Regions from separate parts of the Clostridium sp. 7_2_43FAA genome, predicted to be linked through region 2. Evidence: riboswitches for the same ligand, from Rfam matches in the RefSeq annotation. Region 2 holds a riboswitch; each other region holds the start of a gene.
The links. A riboswitch is a leader RNA that binds a small molecule or an ion and turns the genes downstream of it on or off. The one in region 2 is predicted to bind lysine.

Region 1 (10,672 bases), on a different contig from region 2:
GTTAAATAAAACATAGAAAAAACATTAACTTTAAAAGTTAGCTCTAACTGCTCAGCTGTTATATCCTCTATACTTTTTTGCGGAAATTGAACGCCAGCATTATTCACTAATATGTCCACTTTACCAAATCTCTCAATTGTTCTTTCTACAATTTCCTTGCAAAAACTCTCCTCACTAATATCTCCTTCTAAATTCAAACACTCACTACCATATTTCTCTATATATTCTTTAGTTTCTTCTGCATCTTCTTTTTCATATAAATATACTATTACTATTTTTGCCCCTTCTTTTGCAAAAGCAACTGCTGTAGCTCTTCCAATTCCACTATCACCACCTGTTATTATCGCAACCTTATCCTTCAACTTTCCACAACCCATATAATTAGGATTATCAAATATAGGTCTTGGATTCATTATTGACTCTATTCCTGGTTGAACATCTTGATGTTGTGGTGGAAAACTTCTAACTTCACTATCATTTCTCATGTTACTTATATAAAATGAATTCATGCAATCCTCCAGATTTATTTATTACAATATTTATACTATGAATTATTTAAAATATGGTTCCATGTACAAATTTCTTGTAAATATTGTGTATTATTGTCTTTACTCTATATTTTGAAATAAAAAAGGCGCAGTCTCAGAAATCTATTTAATATAAAATTTATTGAATTTCAAGTAAGCTTTATTGCCTTAAAAAGTTAATCTCTTATTTTTAAAAAGTGGCTCACGTTTTGATATGCTCCCATTATAGTAGACAGTTAAAATAATAAAACTGTTCTATAATGGGAGGATTTTTTTATGTCAAGAAAATCAAAAGTATCAACCGAGATAAAAGTCCAAGCTGTTGAAGATTATTTAAGAGGTATAAAAAGTTTATCTGAAATAAGTAATGAACTAAATATCTACAAAAGTGCTATTTCAGCTTGGGTCCGTAAATATAAAACCTTTGGGAAAGAAGGTTTATTAAACAAAGGATATAATACATCCTATTCTGCTCAACTTAAAACTCAAGCCGTTATTGATTATCTTGATGGTAAAGGATCATTAGATGATATTTGTATTAAGTATAAGATAAGTGCTATTGGTATTCTCCAGCAATGGATTAAGAAGTATAATGGTCATAAGATATTTAAATCTCATTCAACAAAAGGAGATAAACTTATGACTAATGGAAGAAAAACAACTTATGAAGAAAGAATTGAAATAGTGTCATTTTGTATTGCTAACGCTCACGATTATAATTTAACTGCTAATAAATTTAATGTTTCATATCAACAAGTTTATACTTGGGTAAAAAAATACAATAAGGATGGATATAACGCGCTAGTCGACAGACGCGGTAAAAATAAATCCTTTGAAGAATTAAGTGAATCAGAAAAATTCTCTGCACAATTAAAGCTTTTAGAAGCAGAAAATAGACGTTTAAAAATGGAGAATGATTTCTTAAAAAAATTAGAAGAGATAGAAAGGAGGTAGATAAATACACTATTTCATCCACAAATAAGTATATTGCAATTAAAGAATTACATGAATTAGGGTATTCAATATCTGAACTATGTAAATGTGCTAAAGTTGGGCGTGCTTCCTATTATAAGTGGTTAAATCGTTCCGCAACTGAAAGAGATAAAGAAAATAAAGTTATTTTAGATGAAATTATTAAATTATACTCAGAAGTTAAAGGGATTTATGGCTATCGCCGTATAACGTTAAATATAAATAGAATACTAAATTCAACCTATAATCATAAGCGTATATACAGGCTTATGAAATCTGTAAAACTTACTGCTGTTATTAGGAGAAGAAAGAAAAGATATATTCAAAGTACTCCACAAATTACAGCTGAAAATATATTAAATAGAAAGTTTGTAGCTGATAATCCAAATGAAAAATGGCTAACAGATGTTACTGAATTTAAGATGACTAACGGAAGCAAAGCTTATTTAAGTGCAATACTAGATCTCGGAGATAATAGTATTATTTCGTATGTATTAGGTAAGTCTAACAATAATAAATTAGTTTTTGATACCTTAGACAAAGCTATTGAAGCGAATCCGACCGCAACGCCACTATTCCATAGTGATCGCGGATTCCAATATACATGTAAAACATTCAAGATGAAACTAAATAAAATTAATGCAGTGCAAAGTATGTCTAGGGTAGGTAGATGTATTGATAATGGGCCTATGGAGGCTTTTTGGGGTACTTTAAAATCAGAAATGTACTATCTAAGAAAGTTTTCAATCTTTGAAGAACTTGAACAAGCTATTGATGAATATATAAAATTTTATAATACAAAAAGATTACAAAAGAAACTAAAAGGTATGGCTCCTATTGAATATAGAAGCCACACCTTAGCAGCATAATTTTATATTATTTACCCTGTCTACTTGACAGGGGGCGGTTCATTTCGTGAGCCACTTTTTAAATTACATTTTAAATTTCTTGATTAAATTATTTAATATTTCTGAGTAATCTTTTAATGTTTCTGCTTCTCCAGCCATCTCCTGCAACCCAGATGACTGCTCTTCTGAAGCAGCACTCACTTCTTCTGTAATTGCTGCTGTTTCCTGTGACACAGCAGCTACCTCTGAAATTTTATAAACCACAGTATCCTTACTTTGTGTTATCTTATCTAAAGAATAAGTAACCTCTTTTATATTTTCTTCTAATTCATTTATATTATTATCTATTACTCCAAATTTCTCTTTTGTTTTTAATAAACTCGCTTGAGTATCATTGTTTAATTTTCTAGTTGTTACTGTGTCTTCATAAATCTCTTTTATATTTCCTTTTATTTCTCCTATAACACTATTTATTTCTGTAGCTGACTTTGCTGATTCTTCTGCAAGCTTTCTTACTTCTTCAGCTACAACAGCAAATCCTCTCCCAACTTCACCAGCCCTTGCAGCCTCTATGCTTGCATTTAATGCCAAAAGGTTTGTTTGTTCAGTAATTGACTTAATTGCATCAATTATAATTCCAATTTCTTCAGATTTAGTTGATAGCATATCAACCTTTAAAGCCATATTTTCACTTGCTTCTTTATTTTTTTCATATATCTCACTTAAATTTTCTATTGCAACTATTCCTTCAGTAGAAGATATTTTAACTTCCTTTGAAGTATTTAGCATCCTATCTGAGCTTTCTATTGACTTATTTACTTCATCCTCTAATTCTCCAACTACCCTTACACCTTCATCTAATTGAGCTGCTTGATTTGTAGCCCCCTCTGCTATTTGTTGAACAGATTTTGCTACTTCTTCTCCTACATTACTTGATTCTGAAATAATACCAAATAAAGTTTCAGAGCCACAATTTACTTTTTCTGACGCTTCCTTCACTCCAGATAATAATACTCCCATATCCTCTATTAGAGTATTTAATCCATTAATCATTGAATCTATTTCCTTATTATAATAGATCTTGCTTTCTACTTTTTCTGTAAAATCTCCATTTTTTATCTTATTTAATACATCTACAACTTGTCTTATTGGTTTAGTTAATTTACCTGTATATATTTTTGAAGATATAATTACAAGTATTACAATAGATATAAATACTATTATTGATAATATAAGATCCTCCACATATGATTTTATAAGCTCACTAACTGGAATAAAAGCAGCTATATTTAATCCGCTCTCACTTTCTATAGATCTATAGCTTAGATAAGTTATTCCATCCAATTTCAAATATTTACTAGTGTTATTTTCAATATTAAGTACTTTTTCTATCCAAGGAATATCCTTGGCATTTTTTCCAATTAAGCTAGAATCATTATTTGCAATAATAGTTCCATCCTTACTAAATATAGTCGTAAATGCTCCTTCTCCTAAATCGATATTTCTAACTATCTCAGATAATTTTTCTAAATTTTTATCTATTGCTATTACTCCTTGGAGTTCTCCTATATCATTAAATACAGCCCTAGAATAAGTAACTACAATCCTCTCATTAAGTGCATCTTCGTAAGGCTCTGACATTATAACTTCTGATGGGTTATTTACAGCTTTTTTGTACCATTCTCTATTTCTCGGATCATAATCACTTCCCATATCTTCATAAGGGGATAATAAAAACTTTCCATCCTCACTTCCAATATATGCTGAAACAACATCATCATTTACTTTAGTATAATTTTGTAAAGTTTTTTCAAACCATAATGCTTCATTATTTTTATTTTCTTTTATTCCTTTAGCATTAGCATCTAATGCTAAATAATAAACATCTCTATCACTATTTAAATGAATATTTACTAATTCCTCATTTAATAAATTAATACTACTTTTAATTGCTGAATCTGTAAATTCATTAATATTTTTATTAAGTGAATAAAAATTTGCTATAAAAATTACTATTATTGGTATTATTGATGTGAAAATTAAAAGTTGAATTATTTCCTTTTTTATTGTCTTTTTCATATTCCTTTTATCCCCCTTATACACAAACTTTATTTTATTCTATATAATTAAGTTATCGTATTTTTTTATTCTAAATTTAGATAAAAGATGATAAATTTTATCATTTAATATATGTATTTTATTTGCATTTTTTAAATCTATTTTAAAAATAAAAAAACTACTATCAAATTTTTGATAGTAGTTTTCTTTAGATATTATTTAACGTACGTTTTAAGAATTCACGTGTACGTTCTTTTACTGGATTATTAAATATTTGCTCTGGAGTTCCTTCTTCTTCAATAATACCATTATTCATAAACACTACACGATCAGATACTTCTTTTGCAAATCCCATCTCATGTGTTACAACTAACATTGTAAGACCAGTTTCAGCAAGCTCTTTCATAACTTTAAGAACTTCTCCTACCATTTCTGGATCAAGAGCTGATGTTGGCTCATCAAAAAGAATAACATCCGGTTCCATCGATAAAGCCCTTGCTATAGCAACACGTTGTTTTTGACCACCTGATAATTGTTTAGGTTTAGCATTAATAAAATTTCCCATTCCGACAACCTCTAAATATTTCATAGCAACTTTTTCAGCTTCTTCTTTTGATCTATTTAGGACTTTCATTTGTCCAACTACACAGTTACTTAATACATTATGATTATTAAATAAATTAAACTGCTGAAAAACCATTCCTAGCTTAGTTCTATATTTATATATATTGTGATTATCATCTAAAATATTTTCTCCATTATATATTATTTCACCACCAGTTGGTTTTTCCAAAATATTAATACAACGTAATAATGTTGATTTTCCTGATCCAGAAGAACCTATTATACAAACAACTTCTCCTTTATCTACTGAAAAGTTAATATCCTTTAATACTTCGTGAGATCCAAAAGATTTATTTAAATGCTTTATATCAATTACTTTTTTCATAACTTTTCCTCCATTACGCCACTACATTGTCTTTTGATTTACGTAACATATCTTCAGGTCTTTCTACTTGCATTTGATTTCCTGCCATAATATAATTATCTGGCCCATCTAGCTTTCTTTCTATTGCTCTTAATATTCTAGTTACTGTATAAGTCATTATGAAATAAATAAAACATGCAACAAAGAAAGATTCAAAATATCTGAAGTTATTTCCCGCAATTGATTTAGTTTGGAAAAATAACTCAGAAACAGAAATTACGTTAAGAACTGATGTATCTTTAATATTAATTACAAATTCATTGCCTGTTGCTGGTAAAATGTTACGAATTACTTGTGGTAATACTACATTAATCATCGTTTGAGAATGAGTCATTCCAATAGCTTGAGCTGCTTCAAATTGTCCCTTATCTACTGATACTATACCACCTCTTACTATTTCTGACATATATGCACCTGTATTAATAGATACTATAAATAATGCTGCTACTATTTTATTTATATCTATTCCTAAAAATTGTGCAGACCCATAATAAATCACCATAGCTTGTACAATCATAGGCGTTCCTCTAAAGAATTCTATATAAATAGAAAGAATTATATTTATTATTTTAAGAAATACTTTCTTTATACCTCTCTCTGGAACAGGAATTGTTCTTATAACACCAACTAATAAACCTATTAAAGTTCCTATCAAGGTTCCTATTATGGAAATTAAAAGTGTCATACCTGCTCCTCGTAAGAACATAGGTAAATTATCTTGAAGTATTTTTATTATCCATTCAATACTCATTTCAATCCTCCTAAAATAAAAGCAAGTTGTAAGTTTAGAATGGGTTATTATATTTTATAACCCATTCTATAAAATTTATTGAGCTGCTGGTTGATTCTTAACAGCTTCTGCCATTATATTCACTTGCTCTTCTTCTGATATTCCTGATAAAATTTCATTTATTTTTTCAGTTAAATCACTGTTTTTATTAATCCCCACTGCTGTTTGCGTTTCCTCTGGATTTGTAACAAATCCATTTTCAAGTTCAATCATTTTGAAGTTTGAATTTGCAGCTTGAGCACTTGTAGCATCTGGCTTTTCTGATACATATGCATCAATTACTCCTGATTCAAGTGCAACTCTCATTGCTGGGAAGTTATCCATAGCTTCTTGTTTCTTTACGCCTTCAATTTGATCTATTACTGAATAATGGAATGTATTTAATTGAGCAGTAACTTTCGCTCCATTAAAATCTGCTAGACTTTTAGCATTTGTATATTTCCCATTGTTTTTAACTACCATAACTAATTGTGATTGATAATAGTTATTTGAAAAATCAATTGTTTCCTTACGATCTTCTGTAGGAGACATCCCTGCAATAATTGCATCTATTTTTCCTGAAGTTAATGCAGGCACCAGTCCGTCCCACTCAGTTTTAACAATTACTAATTCTTTGCCTAGCCCTTCTGCTATTTTCTTTGCAATTTCAACATCATATCCACCTGCGTACTCTGAACTTCCTTCTATTTTTACTGCTCCATTTGAATCATCCATTTGTGTCCAATTAAATGGCGGATACCCAGCTTCCATTCCTACCCTAAATACATTTTCATTTTTTGCTGACTTTCCTGAGCCACAACCTGTTAGTATTAGTATTGCTACTAATGATAGTGAAATTAATAGTGATAATTTTTTCTTCATATTGAATCCTCTCCTTTTTTATAATAAAAAAACCAACCCTTAATTCTTGGGTTGGTGCTATCTTAAATATTCAGATAAGATTCTATAAAAAAATACCTGAGCAAAGCTCAGGTCCAATCTTACAGATAACCTAATCCTCATCTTTCCCATTTGAGATAGCACAACTTAATAAACCGGGAAGTTTATTAAGACAGTCCTGCAACTCTTAATTGCAGACCCAGCAAGTAACACTGAGAAATATTACAAGCTTCGGCAAAATTTCCTTCTCCATAGTTTCATCACCTTCTCAAGCTCCACTAAAGACTGTTAAATTTTGCGCCTCTACCCCACATATAAAAGTGAGGCATTTATTAAATTTTAAATATAGTTTATACCCTTTTCATATATCTGTCAATACATATATTAAATTACATTTCAAAATATTATAAAAACTAATACAAATAAACAGGATACAAAATGCTCTATAGTATTTGAATATATATAATCATCTACTATAAAATAGTTTTATTTTTTGATTATATTCCCATTTTTATTGTCTAGTATTAACTCATTATCCATAGATAACTTTCCATTAATTATCACATATTTTATTCCTTTAGGACTCTTAGATTTAATAATATAGTCTTCATACCCAACTATATTATTAAAATCAAATATAGTTATATCTGCATTTTTCCCTTCTCTTAACACTCCTATCTGTTTTAATCCTAAGGTTTTTGCTGGTAATAAGCTGCACTTATAAATTCCTTCTTCTAAAGTTAACGCTTTTTTACCTCTAACATATTTACTTATAAATAATGGATAGTTTCCATATAATCTAGGATGTGGGTCTCCAGCAGGAATACTATCTGAACCAATCATTCCAAGAGGATGTTTTATAAGCTTTATGGTATCCTCTTCTGAAAAAATATTTAATGTTACTATTCCAACTCCACCTTCTTCAGATATAAGTAACTTAGCAATAAAATTAACTGGATGAATATTTTGTTCTCTTGCTAACTCTTCAACTGTTCTACCCATATACTTCAAGTTTTCTTCTTTATTTAATGATGTTATTAGTATTCCATCCCAAGTAGCAATAGCACTATAATTATCCCATCCCTCATAATTAGTATCTAAATCTTCAAGTTCCTTCTTTATATTTTCTATAACTTCATTGTCCTTAAGCATATCTAACATGGCTTCATTTCCTTTTTCAGTTATCCATGGTGGTAGAAGCTGAGTCATTAAGGTACTTCCTGAAGTATAAAGATGCTCATCAAAAGTAATATTAATTCCATCTTTTATGGCATTATCAACTAAATTAATTAATTTATCTGCAATACATCCAAGCTCCTTTGAATCATAAGACCTCATATGAGATATATGAATCTTTACCCCTGAAACCCTAGATACATCAATTACTTCATTTATAGCTTTTATTATGTTTCTATCATGATTTCTTACATGAACCATAACTATACCATTATATTTTTCAATAACCTTACATAACTCTATTAATTCCTCTTTCCCACTATAAATTCCAGGCATATATTGAAGGCCCAAAGACATGCCTATAACCCCTTGCTTCATTGCATCTTCAATTAAGACACACATTTCTTTAATTTCATAATTTGAAGCTTCTGAAGGATTAAATCCTTTTACTTTAGCCCTAATTGCTCCATGCGAGATAAGTACTGCATAATTATTTTTTATCCCTTTTCCACTTATCTTTTTAAAATAATCATTAACATCCCTAAAATCAAATTTTATATTAGGATATCCTACAACTCCTTTTATATAATTTTTCCAAAGCTTACTTTCATCTTCTATACAAGGTATAACACCTAATCCACATTGTCCTACTAATTCCGTAGTAACACCTTGTCTTATTTTAAGACTTTGCATATCTTTATCCATAAAAGGAATTAAATCATTATGACTATGAACATCTATAAATCCTGGTGAAACTACAAGTCCATCTGCATCTATAATCTTCTTGGAATCATCATTTATATTGCTTTGAATTTTAACTATTTTTCCGTCTCTAATTCCTAAGTCCATAATATAAGCGGGATTTCCTGTTCCATCTACTATTAATCCATTTTTTATTAAGATATCTAACACTTTTAACATCTCCCCTAATAAATTCTCAATATCTTTTTTATAAATCTCCTTATATTATAGTCCTTTATTTTTAATTCTTCATTTTATTGATTATCTATATTTACCCATAAATTGGCTAACTTCCCCTTATTATTGATATAGGCATGAAATATTAGATGTTTTTGCAAATTTACAAAAAATATTTCATTTTAAAGTTTAAAATATATTTTTTTATAGATACTATGTAATGATAATTAAATTAATGGAGGTTTTTTATGTCTAAATATACTGGAACAGTAAAGTGGTATAGCATGGAAAAAGGATATGGTTTCATTTCATGTAATGAAGGAAATGATGTTTTCGTTCATCATTCTCAAATTAAAGAGAAAGGCCCTGAAAAAGATCTTCACGAGGGAGAGAACATAACTTTTGATATACAAGAAAATGAAAAAGGCCCTATGGCCGTAAATGTACAAAAATTATAATTTATAAAAAGCACCTCTTATGAGATGCTTTTTATCTTTAAATCTTTTTGATCATTATAAATATTGACAATAAAAAATTACTACCGCCATCCCTTTAAAATCATCTTCTAAAGCTAACTTTTCTCTTTCTAGATAAAATAGCAACTCCACCAAGTGCACTAACCGCCAATACTAACCCTAGCATAATAAATCCATTATATTTATCATCGTTTACCTTAATATCATTTGAGGTATAAAGTTCGGCATCTTGAGCACTATCTTCGCTACTTGTTATTTTAAACTCAGCATCAGTATTACTATCTTCATTTGCTATTGGTATTGCTTGTTCCCCTTCAACAACATTAATCATATCTCTACCAAGAATATTATAGAGATGCTCAGCATTTTCTTCATTGTAAGGCTCTATTCTAACCTCAACAAAGCTACCAACTATGCTAGTACTTATGACATTAAAGCCTTTATCAATAATTTCCTTACTATTGTTATTAAAAATAATCTCATCAATTTCTTCTTGCTTTTTAACTAAGTTTTCATCTACAACAGTGATTTGCATAATTTGATTTCCAGATTTATTATCTTCAGCTGTTTCAGCGAAAGCCACATTTGATGATAATACTGTTATAACTATTCCCAAAATAATAGCCCTTATACTTTTAAACTTTTTCATAAAAATCCCGCCTCCAATTTATTATTTCATAGATATTGCAATCTTAATTGCTTCTTCTTGTGTTATTAATCCTATAATTGAATATTGGATTTCATTTTTAGACCAATGTAACTCAGTATTAATGCTATCCTCATTTTCCATATCTATTGATGCATTTGACTTTAACAATCCTATAGTTCCATTAATATCAACTTTCTCATAATTATCAAATTCACTTTCTATTTGAGCCTTTTCTTGAATAATAATAAATGACTGATCCCCAGAAAAATAACTAATAACAATTTTAGATGCCTTTTCTTCCTCAAAACCTGAAGCGTTAATTTGTTCAAGCTTATAGTCTTGTGGAATATAAGTGGGTATAATAAAAGAGCTTCCAAAATCTATTTTTGCA
Region 2 (10,672 bases):
AGATCCATAAATTTTACCTGCTAATTTATTTGAATACTCCCATGAATATTTATCATTTAATGAATACTTATGTTTATATCCTATTTTTGTATCTGGATATTTAGTTGAACTAGTTTCATATAGTCCTCCGAAGATAAACATACCTATCGGAATTATTTCTACTATCAATAAGTAAACCCAAAAACTCATATAATCAATCCTTATTAAACATATTTGTAATATTTATATTTTATAATAACAATAACTATATCTGCAATATATATTTATAATATGTAGTTACTATTTATTTTCACTTAGTAACTACGTATTATAAATATAATTGCTAATCTAGTAGTACTTAAATTTTTATATAGACTTATAACCTTAAGTTACTTTTATATGCTAATCTTATATAACTTATATGCTATAATATTATAAAAAAGATTGGAGTTGATGCTGTGGAAAACTTTGAATTACCTCATATAGGCTCTAGAAATATTAAAACAGCCCTTTCTGTTTTAATTTGCCTTATATTTTGGCCAAATTCTCTTTTTGCTGCAATAGCAGCTGTGATCTGTGTTCAAGACACAGTAGAAAACTCAGTTAAAATTGGCCTTAATAGATTGATAGGAACTTTACTTGGTGGTATATTAGGCGTTATATTACTTTTTACAATAAATAAATTAAACTTAACATCATTTTCAACAATAATAACTGCTATTGGAGTGTCTTTAATAATTTATATTTGTAATTTAATTAAAAAACCTGCTGCATGTTCTATTGCTTCTATAGTATTAATTGGTATACTTATTTCTCAAAGTTATGATAACCCATTAATATATTCTATTAGAAGAACTGTAGAAACAGCATTTGGAATAATAGTTGCTATAATTATTAACAAATATGTTCATCCACCCAAAAATAAAAAGCAAAAAACAAATGAAAAATTAGAAAATACAAATAATAAATAAAAATAAATTTACTTACAAAAGATTAAGGGAGAAAATAATATGAATCTTACAATTCCTAAGGTTGGACTTAGGACTATAAAAACCGCCGTTTCAGTATTTCTATGCTTATTACTATTTCCTAACGAGCCATTCTTTGCATGTTTAACTGCTGTTATCTGTGTTCAAGATACAGTTGCAAGTTCAGTTAAAATGGCTATAAATAGAGGGCTTGGGACAATAGTCGGAGCAATTATAGGATTATTATTTTTAATTATTTGCAGATATTTTAAATTTAATATCCACTCTATAGCTCTAAGTAAAATATTAATTTATATAGCTATATCTATAGGTATAATAGTAGTTATCTATTCTTGTAACTTACTAAAAAAGCCTGGTGCAATTAATGTGTCTTGTATTGCATTTCTTGGCGTAACTACTATTCATGCTTTTACAGACCCATTCTATTATGCAACTAATAGAATAATAGAAACTCTTTTTGGAATTTTAATAGCTTTACTTGTTAATAAATTTATTTTACCACCTAAAGAGTAACTTATTAGTAATGTAAATGGACATATTAAGTTTACCTATCCTTTCCTTCAAGATAGGCTTAGATAAACTTAACTATGTCCATTTAGCAACTATATTTCTCTTGTTTGAACCTTTAAAAATTCTATTTCTTCATCATTCAAATAAGGACTTAACTTTTCAAATACAATCTTATGATAGTTATTTAACCAATCTCTTTCTTCATTTGTAAGCATTTCTACAACTACTCCATTTAAGTCTATTGGACAATATGATATTGTCTTGAATTTATAAAACTCCCCAAACTCTTCCGAATTTATGTCTTTTACAACTAAAAGAGTATTTTCTATTCTTATACCATGCTTTCCTTCCTTATATACACCTGGCTCATTAGTTATTATCATCCCTGGCTTTAATACTGTTAAATTTCCCTCTGGTCTTATTCCTTGTGGTCCTTCATGAACATTTAGGAAATATCCAACACCATGACCAGTTCCACATTTATAATCTATTCCATAATTCCATAAAGGCCTTCTAGCTAATATATCTAAATTAACTCCTGTAGTACCATTTAAGAATTTTGCTGTTGATAAAGCTATGTGCCCCTTTAATACAAGAGTAAAATCTTGCTTTTCCTCTTCAGTAATATTACCCAAAATAAAAGTCCTTGTTATATCCGTTGTTCCATCAAGATATTGTCCACCAGAATCTACAAGAAACATGCCTTCTTGTTTTATCTCATAGTCAGTTGCTTCTGTTGCTGAATAATGCATCATGGCTGCATGTTCTTTATATCCTGCTATAGTTCCAAAACTATCTCCCTTATAATTTTCACCCTTAGATCTAAATTCAGTTAACTTTTTACTTGCTGATATTTCAGTTATTTTTTCTTTTCCTAGATTATCTTTTAACCACTTTATAAATTTAACCATAGCAACGCCATCTCTAACCTGAGATTTTTCTGTATTTGCTATTTCAACTTCATTTTTTATAGCTTTTAATTTTGTAGTAATATTCATCTCATTTATTACTTTTACATCACTACTCAAACATGAGTATATCTTAGCATTTAATTTATTTGGATCTATTATAGTTCTATCCTCTATTAATTTTACATGTTCTTCTATTTCATCATATTCATATATTTCAAAGCCTTCATTTTTTAACTTTTCTTTTGTATTATCATCTATCTTAGCATTATTTATATATAAATTTGCATAATTTTCATTGATAAGAACATAAGAAAGTGCAACTGGATTAAATTTAACATCATTTCCTCTTATATTACAAAGCCATGCTATATCATCTAAAGAAGATATTATATAATTTTTAGCATCTTTTTCTTTCATATGTTTTCTAACTTCTTGTAATTTCTCAGAAGCATATTTGCCAGAATAAACTTCCCCATGTAAAAAGATTTTACTTTTAGGTAATTCAGGCCTTGCTTCCCAAATATTCTTTAATAAATCATTATCCATATTAATGCTAAAATTATTTTCTTTAGATATATCTAAAAATCCCTTGTATTGATTAACTGAAAATAATCTTCCATCAAATCCTAAAGTTTTTTTAGATTTAATATTTTTCTTTATCCACTCTTCAATAGTTGGATATCCTGGCGTTCTCATTTTCATAAGTGAAATTCCACTTCCATTAAGCTCTCTTTCAGCCTGAATAAAATATCTACCATCAGTCCATAAAAATGCCTCTTTTAAACCAACCAAAAGTACTCCTGCTGATCCTGTAAAACCTGATATAAATTCTCTTCCCTTAAAATGCTCCGCAACATATTCACTTTGATGTGAATCGCTACTTGGAATGATATAATAATCTATGTTCTCTTTTTCCATAGCTTCTCTGAATTTTTCTAAATTATTCATATTTGCCCCCTTAATAAACTTAAGATCTGTTAAGTTATATATTTTTATAAATAATATTATAGCCATATATTTCATGATAATCTATATATTCATTTAATTCTAAATATATTGTATTTTCTGAAAACTTATTGATTTAATTAAATTTTTTTTATATAATCTATGTATTGCATAAAAAGGGGGAGACTTATATGGGAAATGTATCTAAATTTAAAGACTTTTTAGTAGAAGCTAAGAGAAATACTTATGCTTCAAAAGCTAAGAAAGAAGAATCTTCTAGACCAAACTCAAAAGACTACGCTTATAAAAAATATAATTATTATTACCTTGATAGTCATGTTGGAGATAAGGAGTTCATAGGCGAGGAATTAGTTTGGCACAACGAAAAGGTCTGCTGGGGTATGAATTACAAGGGACAAGTTCTTGTTAATGAAACACCTTCTGGGTTTAATAAGTTTTTAAGAAGCGCTTTAAAAAACGTATCAGAAGATTCTCCATTCAGAGGTCCAAAATATTTTAAAAATGAAGACTTTATTTATGAATGTACTTGGGATGGAGATTTATCTTCATTTAATGGAGTTGAATCAATATCTTATAATGGAAATGAAATATTTAAGCTTTATTTTCATGGTGGAAGTCTTAAATAAATATTTTTAAATTAAAATGAAGCTCTACAAGCAGATATCTTGTAGAGCTTCATTTATTATATATTTAATAATATCCACTTTGCCTATATCTTAACTACGTCCTAGTTCATTAATCTTCTAAATCAATTTATAATTTTCTATTTTGCTTCTTCAACCTTTTTACCTAGTATTTGTACTCCTAAGAACACTGCTATTATAGATATTGGAAGCACTATATACCATTGCAATCCAAAACCTGCTGGTATATATCCAAATAAAATTGTTATAGCTGCTATAAATAAAGCATACCACATTTGAGTATTTACGTGAGCTATATGATTACATCCTGCCCCCATTGATGAAAGAATTGTAGTGTCTGATATCGGTGAGCAATGATCACCAAAGATAGCTCCAGTTAATACTGCACTTGTACTAACAATTACATAACTCATGTCTGGGTTCATCGAATATGCTAATGGTATTGCAAGCGGCATCAATATTCCCATAGTTCCATATGCAGTTCCTGTTGCAAATGAAATAATAGCACCTAGTATAAATATAAGGCTTGGAAGTAAGAAGTTAGGTAATGATCCTGAAAGTAATGAAACTAAATATTTTGCTGTTCCTAGATCTTTTATTACAGAACTTAGTGACCAAGCTAGTAATAATATTACACCTGTTATTAATAAAGGTTTCATACCATCTATCCATGTATCTATTGCTTCTGAAACTGTAAATATTTTTTTAGCTACTCCCATTATTATTGACACTATACTTGCTACTAATGCTGATTGGAACAAAGCAACTGATGCATCTGATGCACTAAAAGCTTCTTGTATTGCTTTAAATGATAATGGTGAATTAGTCATTATTCCTTGAAGGGCAACGTCCTCTCCCCCCATTATTGCGGAATAACCACTAAAATAGAAACAAAGTAATGCAGTTATAACTAGCACACCTATTGGAATTATCGCATTCCATATACTTAGCTTTATCCCTTCCTTTGGTTCAAGCTCATCATGATCCATATTAGAATCTGATGCAACTTCCTCTTCTTCAAAACTTAAGCCTCTTCTTCTTGCTTCTACTTCTGCCCTATACATAGGACCAAATTCCTTTAATAATATTGAAGTAATAAATACAAAAACTAATATTAGTATATTATAGAATCTATAAGGTATTGTTTGTAAAAATACTCCAAAAGCATCAACCTCTTGACCTATTCCATTAATAAAAGCATCATTTATTAAGCCAACTTCTAATCCTATCCATGTAGATACAATAGCTAATCCAGCAATCGGAGCTGCTGTTGCATCTATAATAAATGCTAATCTTTCTCTTGATATCTTCATTTTATCTGCTACAGGCTTCATAATAGGACCTACTATTAATGAATTAGCATAATCATCAAAAAACACAGCTAATCCTAATAAAAGAGTAACAACTTGAGTACTTTTTGCAGTCTTAGCCTTTCTTGCTAGGGCTTCCGCAACTGCCTTAGCTCCTCCCATTTTAGCAACTAAATGTATAACTCCACCTATAACTAATACTTGAAGAATTATACCAGCATTCCACGGATCAGCTAATGAGTTTAAGATCCTGGATACAAAATCTAAAAATGACTGTACGATAGCACTTAAAAATGAATTATCTACTAGCTGTACTAAGAAAGTTCCTGATAATGTTCCAATAAATAAAGATATAATTACGTTCTTTGTTAAAAAAGCTAATACTATTGCTACAACAGGTGGTATTAAAGTTAGTAACCCATAATGGTTTGCATTAGATGTAGCTGTATCTACCTCTGCAGCAAAAACTATTGATGTTGATAGTAAAGTCATCATAATAGTCATTAATAATACTTTAATACTTTTTTTATTATTCATATTTACTCCCCCTTAATATAGTGTTGTAAATAATTAAAGGGCAGAAATTAAAAAGAGCCTTGAGTTTTCACTCAAGGCTATAAATATACTCTAAACTATAATAGAAAAAAGTAACATTCCTCAAGCGATAGCTCACCACAAAATAAGTTTGTGACAGTGTTACATATATTTTATGCAACCCCAGCCATATGATTTTAAAGCATCAATCATACGCTTCGGCGATATTTCCTTTCCTATTAAATCACTGTGCTTACCTCATTAATAGTACTCTTAAGTATCGCGCCTCTACCCTTGTCGTTATTCACATTTAATTTATACTAATATTATATAATTATCAACTTAATAAATCAACCATAATTATTAGTCCTAATTTTTAATAATCCTATTTATCTGCCATAAAAGCTTCTATTTCCTCTACTGTTTTAATCATTTCTTTTGTTAACACTTCATTTCCATCTTCAGTAATTAAAACATCATCTTCTATTCTTATACCAATACCTTCATTTTCGATGTATATTCCTGGTTCAACAGTATATATCATTCCAGGCTCAAATGTAACATCTCTATTTTCTAACTCTATGTCATGGGTATCCATTCCTAAACTATGACCTATACTATGATAATAGAATTTTGATACATCATCTTTTTCTGTCATTAATCCAAGTGAAATACATTCTTCTGAAATCCAATCCTTTGCCTTTTTATTTAAATCAACAAACTTAACTCCTGGCTTCATTTCTTTAATAACTTTTTCATTTACTCTAAGAACAGCATTATACACTTCTTTTTGCCTTTCAGTAAACTTACCGTTGATAGGAAATGTTCTTGATATATCTCCATTATAATATTTATATTGAGCACCCAAATCAAATAATATTAAATCTCCATCCTTTAATTCTGAGTCATTAGTTACATAATGTAGCACTGTAGCATTTTTTCCAGCTGCTGCAATAGTTTTAAAAGCAAAATCCTTTACTCCATTTTTCTTGCAGATGAAATCAAAATATGCTTCTAGTTCATATTCCTTAATCTCAGACTTAGAATTTCTCATTAATTCTTTTACGCCTTCTATTGTGATATCTATTGCTTTTCTTATTCTACTGACTTCTTCATCAGTTTTAATAAGCCTTAGATTTCCTATAAGCTTAAAAGCATTTTTAATATTTATATTATAATATTTATGTTTAATTTCATTTACATACTTATATGATGTATTTCCAGCCTCTAGGTCAAGATATATATTTATCTCTTCTTTGTTAAGAACTACTTTTTCTATAAAATTATTAAATTCTCCAAGGTATTTAACATCTTCAATCATACAAATTTGAGAGACTTCTTCTTTTCTAATAGTCTTACCCTCCCATTTTTCTGCAATAGGATCAACTTCTTTTATAAACAAATATTCATTTGTTTTACCATTAATCTTAGATAAGACTAAAATATGATTTTCTTCATCAATACCAGTTAAATAATAAAAGTTTCTATTTGGTGTAAAAGGATATTTTTCATCTGCAGTTTTCTTTGGAGCCTTTCCTGCAAATAAAATCAGTAAAGAATTATCATCAATACTCTCTAATACCTTACTTCTATTATTCTTATAGAATTCCTTATTCATAAATTCACTTCCTCTTTTTTATTCCATAGCTAACACTTTAACACTAACAACATTAGGTAATGCCCTTAAAGTATTAACTAAGTGTTTTAAATCCTTTTTCATATTAGATATATCCAACGTTATGGTTACATTTGCAGCCATATTTATAGGTATATCTTGATTTATTGTTAATATATTTCCCTTATTAAAAGCAATACAATCTAAAACTTTAGATAAAGTTCCAGTTTCATGAGATAATAGTACAACTAAGGTTATCTTTTTACTATTTATCCCCTCTGACATAGGAAAAACATAATCCTTATATTTATAAAATGTACTTCTACTTATTCCTGTTTGCTTTACAGCTTCACTTATGTCTTTTGCTCTTCCCGTAAAAAGACTTTCTTTAACTTCTAAAACCTTTTTAAAAACTTCCGGTAGAACTTTACTACTAATAATATAAAACTTTTCTGAAGCCATAACATCACCTGCCCCTATATGAAAATTAAATAAGCTATATAATTAATAATTATATAGCTTATTTAAAAGAAAATACATATTATTCGTAATGTTTATTTTTTATTATATTTATATATGAATCTTATTTGACTTCTTAACTCTTTCTATAAAAGTTTTTATTAGCGAAACCAAAATAGATATAACTCCTCCTAATGCAAAGCAAAGCTGTATGTTTCCAACAAATAAACCAACTAATACTCCAATTCCTACTCCATATGCTAAAAATATAGCTAAGACTTTTATTTCTTCATCTGACAAAAATAATCCGTCATTCCACTCCATCTCTTATCCACTTCCCTCCTTTATTTCTATAAATTTATTATAGAATATTTTTTACATTAACTAGTTACAAAATTATTACGTATTGTTTAAAAATTATTAATTATTCTGTATATTTTCCCAAATTATAATAAAAGCCTACTTACTAAAAAAATTGCAGCTATTATTGCAGTTATATCAGCTAGTATTGCTGCCCATAATGTGTGCCTAATTTTCTTAATTTGTACAGCTCCAAAATAAACTGTTATTGTATAAAATATAGTTTCTGTTGTTCCCATAATTACTGAAGATATTAATCCTATAGTAGTGTCTGGTCCATATGTCTTTAAGATATCTGTTAAAATCCCAACAGCACCACTACCCGATAATGGTTTAACTAATACTAATGGAATAACTTCTTTTGGTAGACCAATTAATCCACCTATTGGAGCTATCATATTATTTAATATATCTAATAACTTTGCCTCTCTAAATATGTTTACAGCTATAATCATAGCTAATAAGTATGGAAATATGTTTAAACAAACTTTTAGTCCATCCTTTGCACCTTCTATAAACCATTCATAAACCTTTCGTCCCTTAAACATTCCATAAGTAATAATTATTATAACTATTATAGGAATTATGCTTTTCGTTAAATATTGAAACATCTGAAGACTCCCCCTTTTAAAAATACCGCTGTAGTATTTTGCAACAAATAACTCCCATTACTGCAGCAATAGTGCTTGCTAACACAGCTGGCATTATTATTGCTCCTGGATTACTTGATCCACAAGCTGCTCTTATTGAAATTACAGTAGATGGAACTAGCTGTATGCAAGCTGCATTCAAAACTAAAAAAAGAGACATATCATTTGAAGCAGTTCCTTTTTCTTTATTTAACCTATCCATTTCTTGCATAGCTTTAATTCCAAATGGAGTTGCTGCATTTCCAAGTCCCATCATATTAGCAGTTATATTCATTACTATTGCTCCTAAAGCCTTTTCATCTTTTGCTGCTTCTTTAAATATTAACTTTAAAATAGGTCTTAAAATTTTTGCCAATTTGTTAGTAAACCCACTTTTTTCAGCCACTTTCATTACCCCACACCAAAAACACATAAGGCCAACTAATCCTATAATAAGAGAAACTGTTGAGTCAGCTGAAGATATTATAGCCTTAGATATCACCTCTCCATTTCCTGTGAGTAACCCAATTAGCACTCCTAAAAATATCATTCCGAACCAAATATAATTTATCAAAATCTCACCTCTTATGAATTACTTATACAATATATGCCTTGCATCTAATATTTATTAGTGATAGGATAAATATATGTAATATTAATTATGTTTATATACATAAAGGAGACGAATTATGAAGGAATCTAACTTAAAAATAGCTCAAAAAGACATTGATGACGCCTTAAAAACAGTAGAAGATATAGTAAGTGTGCTAGATAACACTGATCTTCCTAAAAATGTATTAAAAGAAAAATTTGTTACATTAACAGAAAAAGTTCAGGAATTAGAAAATATATTAAAAACTGAAGGAATTCTTTAAATTTATAATAAAACAAAAAAACAACTTCATTTCTGAAGTTGTTTTTTTGTAACCCATAACTCACATTCTCTTATTGATTAGATAACCCACTTCTAATCAGACCATACACTATCATGCTTTCTCATACACATAGTCGAAATTGAAAACGTTTAATAATATATTAACATAATTATATCACGATTTCTATTTTGTGGCAATATATAAAGGTATAAAAAAGTAGGAATATTGAAACATATTCAATATTCCTAATTAAAACTTTACTTACAACTTTCTCTTTCTATAAGTTGATAGTCGAGAACATATTGTGATTCTTCTAATTCCTTTTTATTTAACATCTTTATAAGCATTCTCATTGCTACTGATCCCATATCATAACTTGGTTGCTTTATTGTTGTTATCTTAGGATAGAAAACTGAAGAAACTGCATTATCATTAAATCCTATAACGCTTACATCTTCTGGAACTCTTTTACCACGCTCTCTCAATGCATTTATTACTCCCATAGCAATTTCATCCGAAGCACAAACTACTGCTTCATAATTCTTCTTGCTGTTTTCGAAATACTCAATTGCTTCATATCCAGTCTTAACTTTTAATCCTTTAGTATAAACTAAATCCTCATCTACATTAAGACCTTTTTCATTTAGAGCCTTTTCATATCCTATGTATCTATCTCCCCAAGCATTCATACTCTCTTTCTTGGCACCTACATATGCTATGTTATTTAATCCTTTGTTTAATAAATAATTTGTAGCTTCCTCTAAAGCCTTTACATTATCTATTATTACACTTGGTAAACTTTCCTCTTTATCTTTAGATTCAACCAATACTGTAGTCAAATCTAATTCATTTATGATATTTAAAGTTTCTTCTTGTAATGATGAACTCATA
Region 3 (10,672 bases), on a different contig from region 2:
AATTATTTAACAGGCTTAAGGATTTTATTGTCCTTAAGCCTGTTATTTCTAATTACTATATAATATTTTATACTTAATAATTTGTACTAGAATATTGTATTTTGTTCTTCTTTATCAAAAATGTGTATCTTATTAGGATCAAATCCAAATTCTATTGGATCTCCAATCTTATAATCAGCGCCTGTTCTAGATTTTATTATAAAGTTTGCTCCATCCTTTTTAACGTGGATATATGTTTCTGCACCTAGATTTTCTTTTAAATCAACTTCACCTTTAAAAGTAACTACTCCTGAAGCAGCTAACTCTTCTTTTGAATGATAGATATTTTCAGGTCTTACACCAACTATAACTTCTATGTTTTCAGCATTCTTTTCTTTTACTATCTTAGCTTTTTCAGCTGGAATTTCAATTAACTTATCAAATACCTTAACATAGTTTTTTCCATCTTTAACAAGGTTTTGTCCATATGTCATATTCATTTGAGGACTTCCTATAAATCCTGCAACGAAAAGATTAGCTGGATGGTTATAAATTTCAGTTGGTGAAGCAACTTGTTGAATAACTCCATCCTTCATAACAACTATTCTTGTTCCTAAAGTCATAGCTTCTGTTTGATCATGTGTTACATATATAAATGTAGTATTTAATTTATTATATAATTTTGAAATTTCTATTCTCATTTGAACTCTTAACTTAGCATCAAGGTTTGATAAAGGTTCGTCCATTAAGAATACTTTAGGACTTCTAACTATAGCTCTTCCCATAGCAACTCTTTGTCTTTGTCCACCTGATAAAGCTTTTGGCTTTCTATCTAAAAGATGTTCTATATCTAATATCTTTGCTGCTTCTCTAACTTTATCATCTATTTCTTGCTTTGGTAATTTTCTAAGCTTTAGTCCAAATGCCATATTTTCATATACTGTCATATGAGGATATAATGCATAGTTTTGGAAAACCATCGCTATATCTCTATCTTTTGGAGCTACATCATTTACTAACTTATCGTCAATGTATAATTCTCCTCCAGATATTTCTTCCAATCCAGCAATCATTCTTAATGTAGTTGACTTACCACATCCTGATGGTCCAACGAATACTATAAATTCTCTGTCCTCAATGTCTAAATTAAAATCTTGAACTGCCTTAAATCCATTTTCATATACTTTTTGAATATTTTTTAAACTTAAACCTGCCATAACTTTCTCCTCCAAATTTATATATTAATAAAATGCTAATGGATTAACTCTTTTAATTAAATTTGTTAAATTTTCATCCATTGCCAATTGAAACCCTACAACACCTTGAGATGTTTTTGTCATATAAACCATGTCTTTTAATCCAGCCTCTTCTAAATAGGCTTTTATAATTTTACTATTACTCTTTTCAAGTCTTTCTGGACTTTTAACACTTGATATTTCTCTGATATTAAAGCTTCCTATTTGTTTTCTTTTACTCTTATTCATTATTTTGAATATAACTAGCTCATCTGCTGTAAGCTCATATTCATACTCAACTATAAGATTTCTAGATAAAATAAAGATTACTAAGTATATTAGACCAAAAGCTACTGCAAATACTAAATTTAACATTGTTGCAAACAATATTGCAATAACTAGTGAAACCTTAGATAAAATATTTAGTATCTTTTCTAAACTTCCGTAATCTTTAGTCTGAAACTGTTCATAAAAGCACTCCACACCCTAACCCCCTTGTTGAATATCGTTTACAAAGATCTTATGATTTTATTATAGTATCTTTTTTTTTAATTTCAATGTTATTAACTTCAATATACACTTTTCTTAAATTATGACTAATAAAAAATTAAATATATTGTGAAATTTCACAAATAAACTTTTTTAATCTAAAGCTTAAAAAAGAAAAAAAGGACTGTCGCATAAGCTCGATAGCTTTCTACGATAGCTCCTTTTTTAAATTATATTCATATTAGTTATATAAAATTTATCTTACTTTAACAACTGACAATCTATGCAATGCTCTAGTACACATTATATATTTAATTAAATTATCAGTATTTTCATCAAAATCAACAATTATTACGGCGTCAAATTCTAACCCCTTAGCATAATAAGATGGTATTAATACCTTTCCACCCTTATACACTACATCTTCACCACTGAATGCCAATATATTTGTATACTTTTTAAGTCCTGGAGATATAAGATTTAATTCTTCCTTATCCTTTGTTATTATGGCTATATTTTCATACTTTTCTTCTTGATAGTCTTCTAATAAATTTAATATTACATCTATTAAATCGTCCTTATCATCTTTTGGTACTATTGTTTCTAATACATCAAATTCACCTTTTCTTACAAATGGAACAACTGCATTTTCATCTAAAAGCTTACTTGCATATTCCATTATTTGATAAGTTGATCTATAACTCTTCTTCAGTTCAAATAAACTAAAAAACCCACCAAAAGTTTCTTTTAGCTTAAGCATAGCTGGTACTTCTTCTGCCTTTATAAGTCTTTGGTTTGAGTCTCCAACTATAGTATAACTTCTACATCCTGTTAACTCCTTCAAAACTAAGAACTGTAACATGTTGTAATCTTGAGCTTCGTCAATAACTATATGTTTTATTTCTGTATTAGCTTTCTTTCCATCTAATTTTATCATTAAGTATAAAATACCCGCTAAATCTAAATATGAAAGAGTTTCGATATTCATAAATTCTTTATATATATCTATGCTCCCTTCATTTTCTATCCATTTTTCTATTTCTGATTTAGATTTCATAACTTCTTTTACTATATCTCTTATAGCAATTCTTCTTCTAAATTCAATATTGTTTTCTTCAATTACCAATTCATCTGCAGATAGCTTTGATTTTTCTTCTTGTGCCTTTAGATTAATTTCCCTTACTTTTTCATCTCTTTTATCTTTTATTTTTGAAAATAATATTCTCTTTATCTTTTGACTTCTTCTAAATATAGGCATATATTTATAGTGCTTCTCAAAAAGCTCTTCTATTTCATCTATAGATACAATTTCTTCATTCAAAAATCTTACTGATTCTATTTTAAAATAATTATCTTCTATATCTTCTATTTTTTTATCTAATGCTTCTATAAATTTATTTGATGACTTATATTTTATATCTGAAATTACATCTTCATTACCTTTTAGTACTTCTTCTAAATAAGATGTTATATCTCTTACAGGTTCATTTAAGCCTATTTCTTTATATGCAAAAGATAAAAATGTTTCATTAATAACTGCTGTTTCTCCTAAATTAGGTAACACCTCTGAAATGTAATCCATGAATATGTCATTTGGTCCTAAAATAAGAACTTTATCTGTTAATTGTTCTCTAAAATTATATAAAAGATATGCAATTCTATGAAGAGCTATAGTAGTTTTTCCTGAACCTGCAACTCCATTTACAACCACAACTTTATTTCTATCAGCTCTTATTATTTCATCTTGTTCTTTTTGTATCGTATTTACAATATCCTTAAGCTTTTCTCCCGAATTAGATGATAGAACCATTTGTAGTATTTCATCCTGTATATTTATATCAGAATCAAAATATCCTTCTAATTTAGCCTTTTTTATAATTAATTGTCTTCTTGATAATATATCTACTGGTATTTCTCCTTGTGGACTTTTATAACTGGTTTCTCCAAGCATTCCTTTATAAAATAAAGATGCAACCGGTGCTCTCCAATCCACTATTACAGGATCATAACTTCCTTCTGGAGTCAATCCATATCTACCTATATATAGCTCTTCTGAATATCCATCATCTACAAAACCAACTTTTCCAAAGTATGGAGACTCTTTAAGTTTAACAAATTCACCTAACTTTTTATCTATCATTTTATATGACTCTTCTTTGATATATCTTTCATGATCAAAGTATTCCATTAACTTATCTTCATCATCTCTATATTCCTCTATATATTTTTTTCTGTAATCAAGTATATATTCTGAAATGCTTTTTCTCTTATCTATATATTTTAAGGTTTCTTCATTAAGAATATTTAATGTATTTTTTAAGTTTTCATATTCTTTTAATAATTCTATTTTATCCAAGAGCTGATCCCCCTTTGATTTTAAATTTATATTATTAAGAAAGAGTGTAACAATAAATCATGTACACCCTCTCATTAATTTATCCATTTTTCGTTATTTTAAACTTCTGTTATTTCTTCTACTTCTATAACTTCACTTGAATCTTCAATCTTTTTCTTTTTCTTATCTCTTAGTTCTGGATATTTATCATAAACAAATTCCATGAATTCATCACCGAATATCGTTTCTTTTTCTAATAAATATTCTGAAATTTTATCAAGTAAATCTCTATTTTCACTTAATAACTTTCTAGTATTTTCATGACAAGTTTTTATTATTTTTAATATTTCTTCATCTACTAAAGTTGAGGTTTCATCACTACATTCTCTTACAGCTCTTCCATCTAAATATCTATTTTGAACAGACTCTAAAGCCATCATATCAAATTTATCTGTCATTCCATAAATAGTAACCATACTTCTAGCTGTTTGTGTAGCTCTCTCTATATCATTAGAAGCACCTGTTGAAACCAAGTTAAATACTTCCTCTTCCGCCGATCTACCACCTAGCATAACCATTATTTGACTTGTCAATTCATCTCTTGATACTAAGTATTTTTCTTCTTCTGGTAATTGCATTGTATATCCTAACGCTCCCATAGTTCTAGGAACAATAGTTATCTTATGAACTGGATCTGTTTTATCTAATAATGCAGCAACAAGTGCATGACCTACTTCATGGAATGCAACTACTCTCTTTTCCATAGGAGATAGAATTCTATCCTTCTTTTCCTTACCTGCTATTATAACTTCTACAGCTTCCCTTAAATCTTCCTGCATTACAAATTCTCTACCATGCTTTACAGCTCTTAAAGCTGCTTCATTTACTATATTAGCAAGATCTGCTCCTACTGCTCCAGGAGTACTTTTTGCAATTTCTTCTAGATTTACATCATCTCCAAGTTTTACTCCTTTGGAGTGAACTTTTAATATGTCTATTCTTCCTTTTAAATCCGGTCTATCTACTATTACTCTTCTATCAAATCTTCCAGGTCTTAATAATGCTTTATCTAATATTTCTGGTCTATTTGTAGCTGCTAAAACAACTATTGCTTTAGTTGAATCAAATCCATCCATTTGTGTTAATAATTGATTTAGTGTTTGTTCTCTTTCATCATTAGTTTGAAGCTGAGAATCTCTACTTTTACCTATAGAATCTACTTCATCAATAAAGATGATACATGGAGCATTTTTTTCTGCCTCTTGGAAAAGATCTCTTACTTTTGCTGCTCCCATCCCTGCAAACATCTCTACAAAGTTTGAACCTGATATTGATAGAAATGGAACATTTGCTTCACCAGCTACTGCTTTTGCTAATAATGTCTTTCCTGTTCCTGGTGGACCAACTAAAAGTGCTCCTTTAGGAAGCTTAGCACCTATTTCTGTGTACTTACTAGCATTATTTAAATAATCTATTATTTCTTTTAATGATTCTTTAGCTTCATCTTGACCTGCAACATCATCAAAAGTTATTTTTATATCATTTTCTTTATATATTTTAGCATTACTTTTTCCCATTCCCATCCCCATCATAGGAGATGAACCCATTTTCTTACCAATTCTTCCGGCTAAAAATCTAAATATAGAGAAAAGTATTAGCGGCATTATTATCCAGCTAAAAATAAATTCTGCTATAAAATTATTTTGTACTGGTTCTCCTTTAAACTCTACTCCTGATTCATTTAAAATATTTATTAAATTAGGATCATCAACATTACCAGTAAACAATACCTTTCCTGTACTCTTATTATTCTCATCGATTTTAGGTAATATTTTTATCTCTGTAGATGAAATTATAACACTTTCTACTTGCTTATCTTCTACCATATTTAAAAATTCATTATAACTTATTTCTTGGGTAGTCATAAAATTTTTAGTTGAAGTAAAAGCGTATAAAAATAGAAATGCCATTACTGCATAGAATAAAGTATGCTGCTTTCTATTATTATTATTTTCTTCTGTATTTTTATTTCCCATAGCTCTTCCTTTCTTTGTATCTTTATTTTATTTTACCAATTTGATCAAAGGGATACACTTTTATTTGAGCCTTACCACTTATGTCTTCACCATCAATATATGGATTAATCCAATATCTTGAGTCCTTTGACCAAAGTCTATTATCTCCTAAAAAGAAGTACTTTCCTTCTGGTACTTCATACTCTCCATTAAAATTGTCTTCAGCACCTATATAATTTTCTTGTAATTCTTCTCCATTTACAAATACTTTACCATTTTCTATCTTTATTTTATCTCCTGGTAATCCTATTAATCTTTTAATTAATGAATCTTGAAGTTCTTCTGAGTGGAATACTATAATATCCCCTCGTTTAAGCTTTTCTAAATTATATACTCTTGTAACAAAAAGTCTATCTCCAACATTTAATGTAGGTACCATTGATTCTGATGGAATTAAAACTTTGAATAATAAGAACTTATTTATAAGGAAAGCTAATATTATCGCTGAAATTATTGGAATTCCCCATTCAGTAATAAAACTTTTCTTAGAATTACTATCTTTCTTACCTTCTTCTATATCAATTCCTTCATTTACATTATTACTCTCACTCATTCTTCCCATAATCCTTTCATAATAGTATTAATGTTTTCACGTCTTAATTTGGTAGCTTCTTCATCTATAAAATAAAAGTCATCTTTCTTAAATAAAATATCTCCTTCTTTTGCATTCCCTATTATATCACTTCTTTTAACACTAATTAATTCATTGGATTCAATTTCCAATATAGCATAATCTCTCTCGAATCTATCTACTATGTATTCTCTTTTCTCCATAATAATACTGTTATTACTCACCTCTCTTTTTTTAGCTTATATTCTAGTATATCATATTTATTGAAAATTTAAATAGAGTATATATTATTAAAAATAGGGCAAATGAATTTCATTTACCCTATTCTTTATTCTAAAATCATATTTCATTAATTAATAATTCTTCATAACTTTGTCTTTTACATACAACCTTTGCTTCACCATTCCTTACAAATACTACTGCTGGTCTTAAATTTTTATTATATCCACTAGACATAGAAAATCCATAAGCTCCAGTTGATAGAACTGCAAGTATATCTCCACTTTCTGCTTCTTGAAGATTTATATCTTGTAATAAAATATCTCCTGATTCACAGCACTTGCCAGCTACTGTAACCTTACTCTCTATATTTCCGCTCGCCTTATTAGCTATTAAGGCCTCATATTTTGCTTCATATAAAGCTGGCCTTATATTATCTGTCATTCCACCATCTATAGCTAAATATTTTCTAACACCTGGTATCTCCTTTATTGACCCTATAGTATATAATGTTGTTCCTGCATTAGCTACAATTGACCTTCCTGGCTCTATTGTTAAGATAGGTTTTTTAAGTGATAATTTATTACATACTTCATTAACTCTATTTAATATAATATCACAATATTCTTTTGTTTCTTTTGGTTTATCTCCTTCTGAATAATAAATACCAAAGCCTCCACCTAAATCTAACTCTTCAATCATATGACCTGTTTCTTGTCTTATATTATTTATAAAGTTTATCATTACTTCAGCAGCATCAGCAAATGGCTCTGTTTCAAATATTTGTGATCCTATATGACAATGAAGACCTACTAATTCTATATTTTCTAATTCTAAAGCTTTTTTTATAGCATCCATGATTATATTACCTACTGGTGCAAACCCAAACTTTGAATCTATCTGACCAGTTTTAATATACTCATGAGTATGAGCTTCTATTCCTGGTGTAAGTCTTAAATAAACCTTTTGAACCTTATTATACTTTTCAGATATCTCATTTATCTTTATCATTTCCCATAGATTATCTACTATAAACCTTCCTACTCCTAGTTTAATTCCAAACTCTATTTCTTCTAAAGTTTTATTGTTTCCATGAAAATATATTTTCTCCATAGGAAAGTTAGCCTTATATGCTGTATATAGTTCACCACCAGAAACAACATCTAAATAAAGTCCTTCGCGATCTATAAGTCTACACATTTCTAATGTCAAAAAAGCTTTCCCTGCAAAAGCTACTCTATTATTTTCAGAATTAACTTTAAAGTATTTTACATAATCTCTACAATTATCTATTAGAAGCTGTTCATCCATTACATATAACGGAGTCCCATAATCTTTTGCTAAATCCTTTGCCTTTATGCCCCCAATAATTAAATTATTTCCTTCTATTTTACTTGCCCCAAAAAGTATCATATAATCTCCTCCAAAATATACTTGTATGAATTATAAAACAAAACCACTATGGCTTTTCCATAGTGGTAGATTTTCTTAAGTGAAATTAAAGGCTATAGGTATATTTAGCATATAATAATAAAATTTATAATTATTGCCTTGTAGCCCTCCACTTACGTGACAGTGATACATATATTATATGTATCCCCAGAAATAAATCATTGCAATGATATATTTCTTCGGCTGTTAATCCTTTCTTTATAATTCATCACTTTGCAAAGCTCATTATAAATACTATTAATAACAGCACCTCTACCTTGGTCATTAGTCTTATATATTATTATACACCTTTTCTCTTATTATTCTATATTTTTATTGATTAAATATTTTAACTTAGTTTAGATCTCTATATTTGTCCATTAGACTTCCCATCACATCACCAGATGGTGGTGGAGTATATGTTATTGCATTAGCTCCTGCCTCTATAGTTCTCATTATAGTTTCCTCTGTCGGTCCACCTGTAGCTATTATAGGAAAAGCCGGAAATTGCTCTCTTATCTTCCTTACAATGTTTGGTGTATTTTTACCTCCAGAAACATTTAGTATTGTTGCTCCAGCTTCAATTCTTTCAGCAACATTTTCACATTCTGAAACTACAGTAACTATTACCGGTATATCTATCGTTTCTCGTATTTTTCTTATAATATCATTTGCCGTAGGAGCATTCACAACTACCCCCATTGCCCCTTTAAATTCTGCATCCAAAGCCAAATTAACTACTCTTTTCCCTTGAGTTATTCCTCCACCTACCCCACAAAATACAGGTACATCTGCTGCCATAACTAAGGCTTGTGTTATAAGTGGTTGAGGAGTAAAGGGATATACTGCTATTATAGCATCGGCATTGGTATTTCTTATAATGGCAACATCTGTAGTAAATAATAAAGATTTTATTCTTTTTCCAAATATTTTTATTCCACTGCAATCTCTTATGCAAGAAGGAACTTCTATTACATGACTTCTTAATAATCCTTTTATCTCTGGTACCTGTTTAATTTTTTTCCCATCCATACCAAACTCCTCCTATATTATATTTAACTCTAATTATTTTTAAGCTATAATTATATTATACTACCTTAAACATATATTAAGATATACATAACTAAATAATTTTATTAGATTAAATTATTTTTATCAATATATTTTTTTTTAAATTTATAATATAAATAATAATTTTTGAGAGGTGATTTATATAAAAAAGAGGAGATTTTATCCCCCCTATGTAGTTTTATTAATAATGTATTTATTTTTTATCTTTGTCGCACTAATATTAGATTCCCCCATTGAAATATTTCATGGATTAAAAAAAATAATTTTAAGTCCAGATATTTTAATAACTGATTATGTTGAAATTGGTGGAATTGGTGCATCTTTATTTAATTCTGCTTTGACCAGTATTCTATCTATGTTAATTTTGATATTTATAGGTGTAAAGCCTAATGGATCAACTATCATGTCATTATGGCTAATGACTGGTTTTTCCTTCTTCGGCAAAAATTTATTAAATATATGGCCAATAATAATAGGTGTTTATCTTTATTCAAAATATCAAAAAGAACCTTTTCTTAATTATAGCTTAGTGGCACTACTTTCAACCACATTAGCTCCAACTGTAAGTCAGCTTAGTTTTACAGATAACTTTTCAACTTTATCTGGAATATTGCTAGGCCATGGAATAGGTATACTTACTGGATTTATGTTGGCCCCCATAGCTTCTCACTGTATTAAATCTCATAATGGATATAATTTATATAATGTAGGTTTCGCTGCCGGATTATTTGCTACACTCTTAATGTCTATATTACGTGCTGTAGGAATAGAGTTTGAAACTAGAATGGTCTGGAATACTGAATCAAATTATATTTTATCCATCTTTTTATTTATAATTTCTCTATATTTGATTATACTTGGCTTACTTCACAATCCTGATCCTAAAGAAAAACTAGGTATATTATTTAAACAACCAGGTAGGTTAGTTAGCGATTTTTATTTACTATTTGGAGATACTTGTTATATTAATATGGGTATCCTTGGATTTTTATCAACCTTCCTTGTAATACTTCTAAATGGTGATTTAAACGGACCAACCATTTCTGGTATTTTCACTATAATTGGATTCGGAGCCTTTGGTAAGCACATAAGAAATGTAATTCCTATTATATTAGGTGCTCTACTAGGAGCCTTAATAAATATTAATCCTATTAATTCCCCGTCATTAATATTATCTATTTTATTTTCAACAGCACTTGCACCTATAGCAGGGAAATTTGGTTTTAATATAGGTATATTAGCTGGATTCTTACATGTAAATATGGTT

Region 1: linked by a shared signal. The riboswitch ahead of CSBG_RS01040 (transporter substrate-binding domain-containing protein) and the one ahead of CSBG_RS17100 (Na+/H+ antiporter NhaC family protein) in region 2 are both predicted to bind lysine.
Region 3: linked by a shared signal. The riboswitch ahead of lysA (diaminopimelate decarboxylase) and the one ahead of CSBG_RS17100 (Na+/H+ antiporter NhaC family protein) in region 2 are both predicted to bind lysine.

The regions. Positions count from the first base shown of each region.
Region 1 is NZ_JH815221.1:63,111-73,782, reverse strand. It holds gene CSBG_RS01070 (SDR family oxidoreductase) at 1-509, opposite strand, end outside; gene CSBG_RS01065 (helix-turn-helix domain-containing protein) at 804-1,481, shown strand; gene CSBG_RS01060 (IS3 family transposase) at 1,457-2,368, shown strand; gene CSBG_RS01055 (methyl-accepting chemotaxis protein) at 2,432-4,426, opposite strand; gene CSBG_RS01050 (amino acid ABC transporter ATP-binding protein) at 4,614-5,354, opposite strand; gene CSBG_RS01045 (amino acid ABC transporter permease) at 5,368-6,144, opposite strand; gene CSBG_RS01040 (transporter substrate-binding domain-containing protein) at 6,220-7,044, opposite strand; lysine riboswitch at 7,193-7,376, opposite strand; gene CSBG_RS01035 (D-aminoacylase) at 7,549-9,150, opposite strand; gene CSBG_RS01030 (cold shock domain-containing protein) at 9,405-9,614, shown strand; gene CSBG_RS01025 (hypothetical protein) at 9,715-10,281, opposite strand; gene CSBG_RS01020 (DUF4367 domain-containing protein) at 10,303-10,672, opposite strand, start outside.
Region 2 is NZ_JH815223.1:166,701-177,372, reverse strand. It holds gene CSBG_RS17125 (SdpI family protein) at 1-189, opposite strand, end outside; gene CSBG_RS17120 (aromatic acid exporter family protein) at 438-950, shown strand; gene CSBG_RS17115 (aromatic acid exporter family protein) at 990-1,481, shown strand; gene CSBG_RS17110 (aminopeptidase P family protein) at 1,571-3,337, opposite strand; gene CSBG_RS17105 (DUF5680 domain-containing protein) at 3,526-3,981, shown strand; gene CSBG_RS17100 (Na+/H+ antiporter NhaC family protein) at 4,119-5,846, opposite strand; lysine riboswitch at 5,967-6,142, opposite strand; gene CSBG_RS17095 (aminopeptidase P family protein) at 6,229-7,461, opposite strand; gene CSBG_RS17090 (ACT domain-containing protein) at 7,480-7,920, opposite strand; gene CSBG_RS17085 (hypothetical protein) at 8,029-8,241, opposite strand; gene CSBG_RS17080 (nucleoside recognition domain-containing protein) at 8,364-8,888, opposite strand; gene CSBG_RS17075 (nucleoside recognition domain-containing protein) at 8,905-9,480, opposite strand; gene CSBG_RS17070 (hypothetical protein) at 9,596-9,781, shown strand; gene CSBG_RS17065 (LacI family DNA-binding transcriptional regulator) at 10,039-10,672, opposite strand, start outside.
Region 3 is NZ_JH815221.1:101,932-112,603, reverse strand. It holds gene ugpC (sn-glycerol-3-phosphate ABC transporter ATP-binding protein UgpC) at 87-1,196, opposite strand; gene CSBG_RS01245 (hypothetical protein) at 1,221-1,697, opposite strand; gene CSBG_RS01240 (AAA family ATPase) at 1,960-4,059, opposite strand; gene ftsH (ATP-dependent zinc metalloprotease FtsH) at 4,158-6,074, opposite strand; gene lepB (signal peptidase I) at 6,097-6,666, opposite strand; gene CSBG_RS01225 (DUF3006 domain-containing protein) at 6,663-6,887, opposite strand; gene lysA (diaminopimelate decarboxylase) at 7,024-8,316, opposite strand; lysine riboswitch at 8,450-8,618, opposite strand; gene CSBG_RS01215 (hydrolase) at 8,689-9,366, opposite strand; gene CSBG_RS01210 (DUF1576 domain-containing protein) at 9,593-10,672, shown strand, end outside.